Regions from separate parts of the Salinibacter pepae genome, predicted to be linked through region 2. Evidence: riboswitches for the same ligand, from Rfam matches in the RefSeq annotation. Region 2 holds a riboswitch; the other holds the start of a gene.

Region 1 (5,026 bases), 730 kb from region 2:
AGGTCGACCACCGACACAGTGCTCGGCTCGGGGCTAAAGTTCTCGTCGAAACGGCTCAGGTTGGAAACGTACCCCTTGTCCGCGGTCGGAAAGGCGATGTACCGTGGGGGACGCGGGTTCGAAACTTGGTCAATCGGCCCGAGCTGATCGGTGTCGAAGGTCGTGATCCGGCCGGCATTGTCAGCCTGTGTGTTGTCGACGACGAAGAGGCGGTCGTTGTGCAGGGCCAGGCTGTTGATGAACGCCACGTCGATGTCCTCGAGGGTGGCCGTAGAGTCGGTGGGGTCGTAAAGCGTAAGGGAGCCGTCCTGAGCACTGAAGTTGCCCGAATTGGCGATCACCACGTCCGTCGTCACGCGGCGGCCATCGTCGTCATTCGAGCCAAAGAGGTCGCAGCCCGTGAGCGACAGGGCGGCGACGGCCAGGAATGCGATCCAGACGGCAGGGCGGCGCAGCCGCACGGTCGGAAGAGACGCGAGAACGGAAGACGAGAAAGAAGAACGCATCGTCGATAGAGGTCAGGAAGAGGGAAAGGAAAAACGAAGTCGAAGGGTGGCGTGGCGGGGGGGCATGGGGTAGAGCCGCACGATTTCGTAGCGGCGGTCGAGCACGTTTTTGACCTGCGCCTCCAGGGCGAGCCGGCCCGCATCGAAGGCCCATTCGTAAGCGGCCCGGACGTCAACCGTCTGGTACGGCGCGAGGGATCTCGATTCGTCGGCGGAGTAGAAGCGAGGGCCCACGAGCCGGCCCGTCGCGGAGACGGACAGTCCTTGCCATTCCGCGCGCCCCCACAATTTCCACGTCTGTCGGGGGACGTAGGGCAGTTGCGCCCCGTAGGCCGGCGAGTTGGCGTTCGCCCGGTTTTCGGCCCGGGTATGTGTGAAGTGGCTGCCGCCGGACAGAGACAGCTTCGAACGCAGTTGTTGCCTGCCCCGCACGCTCAGCTCCAGGCCCCGGCTGCAGACGCGGGACACGTTGGACGGGCTCCACACCTGCACGCCGTTCGCCACGTAGCTGGGCCGCCACACGATCTTGTCGGTCAGGCGTGTGGCAAAGGCGGTGGCCTCCACCGTGAGGAGGGCGTCGGGGCGCGCGAGGCGGAAGGACACGCCGCCTTCCGTGGTCCAGCCGTCTTCGGGCTGGAGCCCCGGGGTGCCCCCCGGCTCGTAGTAGCGTTCGTTGAAGGTGGGGTAGCGGAAGGCCCGCCCCACGAGGCCGCGGAGCGTGAGGCCGACATCGTCGAACGGACGCCAGCGGACGCCCAGGCGAGGGCTCGGCACGATGGTGGGCTCGCCGTTCGCCCCGATGGCGTCGAGTCGCACCGCCGGCTGGAGCTCAAACGGAGCGAGGGAGAGGGTCGCGTCCACGAACGTGGCTCCGGACACCCGGTCAACCCCTCCGTCCAGCGAGGCGTGATCGTAGCCGACCGTGGTGCCCGCCGTGATCGACCCGAGGGACGAGAGGGGATAGCGGAGTTCGGCGTCCGCGTCCGTGGCCGTCGTGACGGTCGTGCGGTCGGTCTGGGTCGGGGGGTTTCGGTAGCGCAGGCGGGAGCGCTGTCCCTGCGCCGAGAGCTCGAGGGTGCCTGCCCCGAGGGGCAGGGTGCCCTCCGTCCACACCCGCCCCAGCTCGTCCCACTGACGGGCCCCGCCGCTGCGTGCGCTGGCCGGCCCCGGAAGGCCGCGTCGCGCCTTCGTCCACCACCCCGACAGGCGCCACCGCTGCGTGTCCCCCCGCCATGTCCCCCGCCCGAAGAAGGTCATCGTGCGGGCGCCGGCCCCGTTCCGCCGCAGCGTCTGCGTGGGCACCAGAAACGAGTTGCGGTACTGAAAGTCGCCGTCCGTGCGGTAGTAGCGCCCCGCCACCAGCCCGGACCAGGAACCCTGCCCGCCCGACGCGAGGGCCGACACGTGGCGCTCGTCGTACGCGCCGCCGCCGCCCGCCACGCGGAGGAGCGGATCGGTCTGTGGGCGCAGCGTGCGGAGGTGGACGGTGCCGCCCAGGCTCCCGGAGCCGTGCCGGGCCGACCCGGCCCCGTGCTGCACCTCGACCGACTCGATCAGCAGGGTGGGAAGCAGCGACAGATCCACCTGGCCCGTCTGTGGGTTCGCCACGCGCAGGCCGTCGAGCAGCACCTGCGTCTGCGTGCCGCCCATGCCCCGCATCGAGAGGGTGGCGAGGCCCGTGCTCCCGTACTGCTTGACGAACGCCCCGGAGCGCATCGACAGGAGGTCGGCCACCGACTGCGCGCCGCTCGCGGCCACGGCGTCCGCGTCGAGGGTCGTGACGTGGGCGGCCGCCGGGATGGAGGCGGCGCGGTCCAGAACCCCTTCCACCGTCACCTCGGGGAGGGTTACGGACATTGCGATGGACGAGTCCGGCGGTTCCGAGACGACCGGGGGGCGCCGCGTCGTGTCGGCGGGGGCGGGCGCCTGGGCCCACCCGGGGACGGGCAGCAGGAACGCCGAAGCGATAAGCAAGACGAGTGCAGCCATAGAAAAAGCCCTCACCTCAGTACAGAGGCTCGGGCGGCTGCACGGGGCCCACAAAGGCCGCCCCCACGTCCGCTACAGGAGGGACGGATGGGGCAGGATCGGCGTCCGCTACAGACGGGACGCACGGAAGAACGGGGCCATAATCGGGGCAGGCACGCCACAAGCCTCTGGTCCCGGAGGTTGTTGGCGGTGAGAGAATCCGCGATGGCGGTCGGGATCCTCGTCACGCACACAGGCAGGTCTCCTGGCTCGTCGAACCCACGGGCCGCGGCGAACGCGGCGGCCCCGTGGTCAACGGACACGCTCGGCGGCTCCCCTTCCCGCCACGACGAGCCGTCCCAACGGTGGGTGTTGGGGTCACTCGGTCGGGCAGTGGCGAACCGCCTCCAGCGCGCGTCCGTCGTTCGATTCACAGTTGCGGGTACAGCCCCAGACTGGCCGTGGCGGAGGACTGAAGCGCAGTCGACAAGACGAGCTGAGCGCTTCGGCGTGCGCCAGGGCGGCACTGGTGTTCCCTTTTCATCCCGCCCGGCGGGCGCCGGGCGAGAACCTGTGACGTGTGTGAAAGAACGGGGTTCAAATACAGTCTCAATGTAGACGCTCGGCGCGGCAAAGCACAATCCCTTCACGGGATCTTTCGTGTACGCGCTCGGGGGGCGAAAGGCGTCACTGACCGCGGAGGCGCCGGGCCAGTTTCGCGGTGCGCGCTGTGTCGTGCGGGAGGGGGGCTTCGTCGCGGGGGAGCTCAAGGGAACTGAGGTCCGTCTCGTCTAGGGAGGAGAGCCCGCCGGACTCGTCGTGATCCGCGATCCAGGCCTCGCTGGTGACAATCGTTTCCAGGTTCTGCACGCGCTCCTGCAGGGCATCCCGTTCTGCTTCCAGGCGGGCGAGGCGGTCCTGTAGTCCGTCGATCCGGTCCTCAACCTCGCGCGTGGAGCTGCCCAGTTCCCGATGCTTGGTCTTGAATTTGAGCCACTCCTTGTACCCGGCGAGAGCGATGCCCAGGATGGGGATGGCGAAGACCATGACGACCGCAACCAGGGGAATGAGAGACATGGGCATGGCGCCGGGTTTGAATCGTTGAAGTAACACAATCATACGCCGCCGCCTTCATTCCTGTTGCACAGAGTGCAGTGGGCGAGGAGGGGCGCCGAACGAACGGCCCTGGGGGCCGAGGGGGCGGACACTTGATTTCGAGGAGTGCCCGCTTCACTTTTAGGAATGGAAAACAAAACGGGCACGTCCGCCCACCCCCACCAACTGCGCTCCTCGTTGTGTCTCGAGCCATTGCCTGGCACCTTTCGTTTATCGGAGCGGGACTTCTATGGATTGCCGGTCCGGCGTGGGGCGCCGCCCGTCCGACCCCCGACGACAGCCTTCGGCTTGGACCGGCGGCGCCCATTGCCGAGGTCCGGGTCGACGCGAACGCGGACGACGTGCCGGACCGGAGGGGAGAGACCGTGACGGTGGCGGGACGGGTCACGGCGGGGCGTGGGCGCCTGGCCGTGTCCCGGCCCCAACTGGTTGCGGTTCAGGACCGTACGGCCGGAATCCACGTGCGTCTGCCCGATGGCCTGGTCGTGGAGCGGGGCGACAGCCTTCGCGTCCGCGGCTCCCTGGAGCACGCTTACGGCCTGACGCGACTGCGGGGCGCCGAGGGGCGGGTCGTGGAGGCCGGGGCCCGCACGCCGGCCCCGCTTCCACTCACCGTGAACACAGCGGCGGGGGAGCAGCACGAGGGCCGGCTCGCCCGCGTGCGAGGGCGCATCGCCGGAAAGGGAACCAACCGGGGGGGCGACTACCTGCGCCTTCAGGCCCAGGGGGCCGCGTCGCCGGCGCAGGTTGAAGTGTTCGTGGCGGAGCGGCACGGAGATCGGTTTGGGCTGGATCGCTTCGCCGAGGGCGACGCGGTCGAGGTGACAGGGGTGGTGGGCCAATACGACCTCGAGGCGCCGTACGACGAATACCACCAAATCGAGCCCCGAGGCCGGGACGACCTTGCCCAGGTCGGATGGCCCTCAACCTATCTCCGAGCGGCACTTCTGATTCTTGCGGGCGGAGGGCTCGTGGGCGGGATTGTCGTGATTGGGCTTCGGGCGGCCGTCCGGCGCCGCACGAAGGAGCTGGAGGAACGCCGGGCCCGCTTTCGTCGGCTGGCGGAGGCCACGCTTGAGGGCATCGCCCTCCACGAGGCCGACGGAACGATCGTCGACGCGAATGCATCCCTGGCCCAGATGATGGAAACGGACCGGGAGGCCCTGATCGGGAAGGACATCACCGCCCTGCTCGCGTCGGCCCCGTCGGTTCATTTGGACCGGGCCGAGGGGAGGACCGACGCCCCGGTCGAGACCGAACTGGTCCATGCGGACGGCACGACGACCCCGGTCGAGGTCGAAACGCGGACCGTCACGACCGGCGACGAGCCTGTTCACGTGTGCGCCGTGCGGGACCTCTCCAAACGGAAGGAGTGGGAGGACGAGATGCTCCGTGCGAAACAGGAGGCCGAGCAGGCGGCTCGGCTCAAGTCAACC
Region 2 (5,026 bases):
TACGGGCGGGGCGACACCCCCATCGGATTGGCCTCCGGCTACACGCATCCACGGGGCGGCGTCCAGCTTCAGGCAGCCGTCAACAGTGCCGTCCTGGAGGACGGCCCCGATCAGGAACTCAGCGTCCGCGCCCTTGGCTTCTACGACGTGTTCGACTCGCGCGTCCAGCCGGCCTTCGGGCTCGGGGTGCACATCGACCCGCAAGCGGGGCGCGACTGGGATCCGGTCGTCTCGGCCGGGGTCGTGGGCAACCTCGGACGGGTCGTGCTCTACGGCGGGCTCGATGTGGTGCAGGGGGCGCCCGAGATTGGCATTGCGTACAACTTCCGGTACGGCGGCGGGGACGAATGAGCGCCCGTGGCGGGACAGAGGGGATGCCCCTGTCTATGACGCCCCTGTCTACTAGGAGGGAGCCGGGTCAAAGACCGGGGGGCGACCCCCGTGCGTCCTGTCCACGCGGAGCGGCGCCGAACAGGAATCCCCCAGCGTGATCAATAACAGTAATAGAAAGCGGTCCCCTGGTACGAGGGCGCCGACGTCGGTCCGTGGCCGAAGACCGTCTCGGCCTGCCCCGGGCAGGTCAGCGTCCGCATTTCATCGAGCTGGGGGATGTCTCTAGTGGCGAGGGCTCGGTCGAACGCCTGATTGAAGCCACCTGGTTGGGAAGCAGCGACCGAAAGCCCCCAGATCCGGACAACCACGGCAGGGGGCCGCTTTCGTCCGTCCCTTGGTGCGAGGGTGTGGTCGAGGGAGCACCGCCCCCATTTCTACGACCGTCAGATCACCACCCGCTCCGGACGAGAATTTCTCGTATGTGGAGCCGGTTCGAAGAGGAGACCCAGGCTCCGTGAGATTCTGTGGCGGCGTGAGGCCAGACGCACACGGATCGAGGAATTCACAAAGCCACGTTCCCGCACGACCTTCCCGCATCGGCGCTGAAGAAGGGTTTTCGCAGTGAAACAATAACAGTAATAAGCAGCGGTCATTTGATACTTTGGCGCCAGAAACCTACCGTACAAGACACGCTTAGTGAGCACGTGCTCTCCGGGGTCGTGCTGTCGTGGCACGGCGGTAGGAACGCGCCGATGGGCGCTCCTGCGTCACGGGGAAAGTCCGGTGGAAGGCCGGCGCTGCCGCGCAACGGTTCCAGCCCGAATGCCCGCTCGGAGAGCGATCACGTCCCTTGCCGGCCGCCCGGTCGGAGAGGGAAGCCCTGCGCGTCTCAAGGGCATGTGGTCCGCGGCGTACGAGTTGATTGACGGCATTGGCCGGACCGTTCCGGGCAGTTCGCTCCTGCTGCCGGGGGCAGTCCTGTATTGCATCGCCTCTCTCAGCGCGCCCTGACCTCCGCGACGCGCGCCAACCGTCCGAGGTCCTTTTTCTACTAATCGAGCGCTCAGCTATGTCCCAAAATCCTTCTTCTCCAGACTCCGCAGCGGCCGATGTGACCGCCCCGGCCGAATCGACCAACGGGCACGCCTCCAACGGCCACCGCGTCAACACCCGGTCGGGACGAAACGGGTCGCGCCAGTACCAGCTGTCCAACAGCGACCTTATCACGGACGACCGGACGAACGACGACATCTTCGAGACCGAGATCTCCGAAGAGGTCTACGGACAAAACTACCAGTACGGCACTGACGACCGGGTGCCGGACACCTGGTACCGCAACGCGCGGGCCATGGCCCAGGTCGAAGACGACACCGACGTGTGGACCCAGCGCTTCTATCAGCTTCTGAGCGGGAAAGGCCTGGGCACCGGCCCCTTCCCCTTCACCCCCGGCGGCCGCATCTTCGCCAACGCGGGCACCGGCCTCGGCAAGGCCACGCTCATCAACTGTTTCGTATCGGGGTTCCAGGGCCACGACCAGGACTCGATGGACGAGATCCAGGCGGAGCTGACCCGCCAGGCCAAGATTCTGGCCTCGGAGGGGGGCTACGGGTTCTGCGCCCACATCATGCGGCCCCGCGGGGCGCGCATCGGGGGCGTCGGATCGATGACGCCCGGCGCGGTGCAGATGCTCGACGTCTGGAATAAGCAGGCCGCCACCATCGTCGCCGGCTCCGGCATGAAGTCCGACCGCGACGACGTGAAGGACAAGATCCGGAAGGGCGCCCAGATGGTGACCATGGGCATCTGGCACCCCGACATCATCGAGTTCATCGAGGCGAAGCAGGAGCCCGGGCGCCTCCACAAGTTCAACATGTCGGTCCTCATCACCGACGCGTTCATGGAGGCGGTCAAGAACGACGACACGTGGGCGCTCCGCTTCCCGGACTACGAGAACGAGAAGGAGTTCTACAAGCAGCACTGGGACGGCAACCTGAAGGCCTACCAGGAGAAGGGCGGCACGGTGAAGACGTGGAAGGACCCGGCCACCGGAGAGCCCGCCGTCTACGAGGCGCGGGAGATCTGGAATCGGATCATGGATTCCACCTACAACCGCAACGAGCCCGGTGTCATCTTCGTCGACACCATCAACAAGGAGAACAACCTGGGCTACGTCGAGCACATCAACGCCACCAACCCGTGTGGCGAGCAGGTCCTCCCCGTCGGCGGCGTGTGCTTGCTGGGCAACCTCAACGTGACGCAGCTCGTGGACCGGGAGGCGGGCACGATCGACTACGACCTGGTCGACGACCTCGTCCCGCGTGCGGTGCGCTTCCTCGACAACGTCAACGACCTCAGCTACGTCCCGCTGGAGGAGCAGCAGCGCAACCTGCAGGAGAAGCGCCGCATCGGCCTCGGCCACTACGGCGACGGCTCGGCCCTCATGATGATGAAGACCCGCTACGGCTCCGAGGAGGGCGCCCGCGTGATGCGCGAGTTCCAGGAGCACCTCGCCAACCGGGCCTACCAGGCCAGCGCGCGCCTCGCCGAGGAGAAGGGCGCGTTCCCGCTCTTCGACAAGGACGAGTACCTGTCGAGTCCCTTCGTCCAGCGCCTCTCGGACAAGACGAAGGAGATGATTGGCGACCTGGGGCTCCGCAACAGCCACCTGCTTAGCATCCAGCCGACGGGCAACACCTCCACGTTGGGCAACGCGCCGTCGAGCGGCATCGAGCCGGTGTTCATGCACAGCTACATCCGGACGTCCGAGCAGCCGGCGCTGCCCGACGGCATCACCCGCCCGCCGATGTCCCCGAACGCCTACGAGGTGGGGCAGGACATCGACGCCGACGGCACGGCCTGGACCGCCGAGGAGCAGGGCGACGAGACGGTGCTCCGCTGCCAGGAAGAGGGCCACACCCACTGGCAGATTCACCCGACCCGCGACATCTGCAAGGACCAGGAGGTGAAGGACTACGCGGTGCGCCACATGGAGACGGACGGCACCTGGGACCCGGACGCCGACTGGGCCGTCACGACCCGCGACCTGGACGTGGACGACCACCTCACCCAGATGAAGGCCCTGGCGCCGTTCGTGGACTCCTCGATGTCCAAGACGGTGAACGTTCCCAACGACTACCCCTTCGAGGACTTCAAGGAGCTCTACAAGAAGGCCCACGACACGGGCGTCATCAAGGGCGTGACCACGTACCGGGCCGGCACCATGAGTGCCGTGCTTTCCGGCGACGACGGGGACGACGACCGGACCGTGCCCCGCACCGAGGCGCCCGACCGCCCGGAGACCCTGCCGTGCGCCATCCACCGCGTGCGGTACCAGGGCGACCACTGGACCATCCTGGTCGGCTTTCTGGAGGACCACCCCTACGAGGTCTTCGCGTTCAAGTCGGAAGGGGAGGCCCCGCTCTTCGGCGACGACAGCGAGCGTGTCGACGAGGGCTACATCCGGAAGAACGAGAGCCGCCACTACTCGCTTCTGGGCCCGGACGGCACGGTCGTGATCGGCGACATCACCAGTCACATGCCGTCCGACGACGTGCGCGTAGAGACGCGGCTCGTGTCCACGGCGCTGCGCCACGGCTCCAAGATTGACTTCCTCGTGGAGCAGCTTGAGAAGGCGGAGGGCTCGATTGCGTCCTTCGGCCAGTCGATGGCGAAGGCCCTGCGCGCCCACGCCACCGACCACGAGGTCACCTGCGACAAGTGCGGGTCCGCAAACGTGCGCCACGTCGAGGGCTGCATGGAGTGCGCGGACTGCGGGCACTCGCGGTGCAGCTAGGCCGCGCGCCGGTGCGGCAGTGGGGGCGCGGGTCGGAACGAGGCCGGTCCGAAGTGCGCTCCTCACACGTGATCGGGACGTACGAGAATGATTTTCGCGGCGCCCTCCCGATGTGGAGGGCGTCGCGTCGTTTTTTGTGCAGAAGGGAGTTGAAGAGTGATGCCAGCGTCAGGTCGTCCGTGGGTCGTCTGCAAATTTGGGGGCACGAGCGTGTCGAGCCGGGCCCGGTGGGACACGATCGTCGAGGTGGTACATGCGCACCGCGCGGAGGGGCGCGTCCCCTTTCTCGTCTGTTCGGCCCTGCAGGGCCTCTCGGATCAGCTGGAGGCGCTGTGCGCGCAGCTCGCGTCCGCTGAGCCCGGCGCCCCGGAATCGACGCTCGACACCATCCGGGAGCGGCACCGGGCACTGGGGCAGGACCTCGGCGTGGAGGCCGAGGCGGTGCTGTCGGGCGAGCTTGCGCGCCTGGAGCGGTGGGTCGACGAGATTCAGGAGACCGACGGGCCGTCGCCGCGGCAGCGGGCCGCCGTCCTGGCCACGGGCGAGCTGCTGTCGACCCGCCTCGGCGCGGCCTACCTGTCGGCCCAGGGGCTGCCGGCGGAGTGGCTTGACGCGCGCGAGTTCCTGCGGGCCACCGACGACCCGCACCTGCCGCCGCGGCGCCAGTACCTGGCCGCAAACTGCACGTCGCACGCCGACCCGGGGCTGCAGGCCCGTCTTGCCGACGCCCCGGAGGCCGTCTACCTCACGCAGGGCTTCATCGCGAGCAATGCCCTCGACGAGACCGTCCTGCTCGGGCGGGGCGGCTCGGACACGTCGGCGGCCCACTTCGCGGCCAAGCTGGAGGCCGAGCGGACCGAGGTATGGACCGACGTGCCGGGCCTGTTCACGGCGAATCCG

The links. Region 2 has a riboswitch for cobalamin ahead of OJA40_RS09590 (adenosylcobalamin-dependent ribonucleoside-diphosphate reductase). Riboswitches for the same ligand answer to the same signal wherever they lie in the genome.
Region 1: linked by a shared signal. The riboswitch ahead of OJA40_RS12635 (TonB-dependent receptor plug domain-containing protein) and the one ahead of OJA40_RS09590 (adenosylcobalamin-dependent ribonucleoside-diphosphate reductase) in region 2 are both predicted to bind cobalamin.

The regions. Positions count from the first base shown of each region.
Region 1 covers NZ_CAMTTE010000001.1:3,018,112-3,023,137, forward strand. Annotated here, with positions in the region: gene OJA40_RS12630 (YncE family protein) at 1-506, opposite strand, end outside; gene OJA40_RS12635 (TonB-dependent receptor plug domain-containing protein) at 519-2,495, opposite strand; cobalamin riboswitch at 2,713-3,063, opposite strand; gene OJA40_RS12640 (hypothetical protein) at 3,162-3,551, opposite strand; gene OJA40_RS12645 (sensor histidine kinase) at 3,770-5,026, shown strand, end outside.
Region 2 covers NZ_CAMTTE010000001.1:2,288,730-2,293,755, forward strand. Annotated here, with positions in the region: gene OJA40_RS09585 (hypothetical protein) at 1-351, shown strand, start outside; adenosylcobalamin-variant (AdoCbl-variant) riboswitch at 1,093-1,169, shown strand; gene OJA40_RS09590 (adenosylcobalamin-dependent ribonucleoside-diphosphate reductase) at 1,403-4,126, shown strand; gene OJA40_RS09595 (bifunctional aspartate kinase/diaminopimelate decarboxylase) at 4,286-5,026, shown strand, end outside.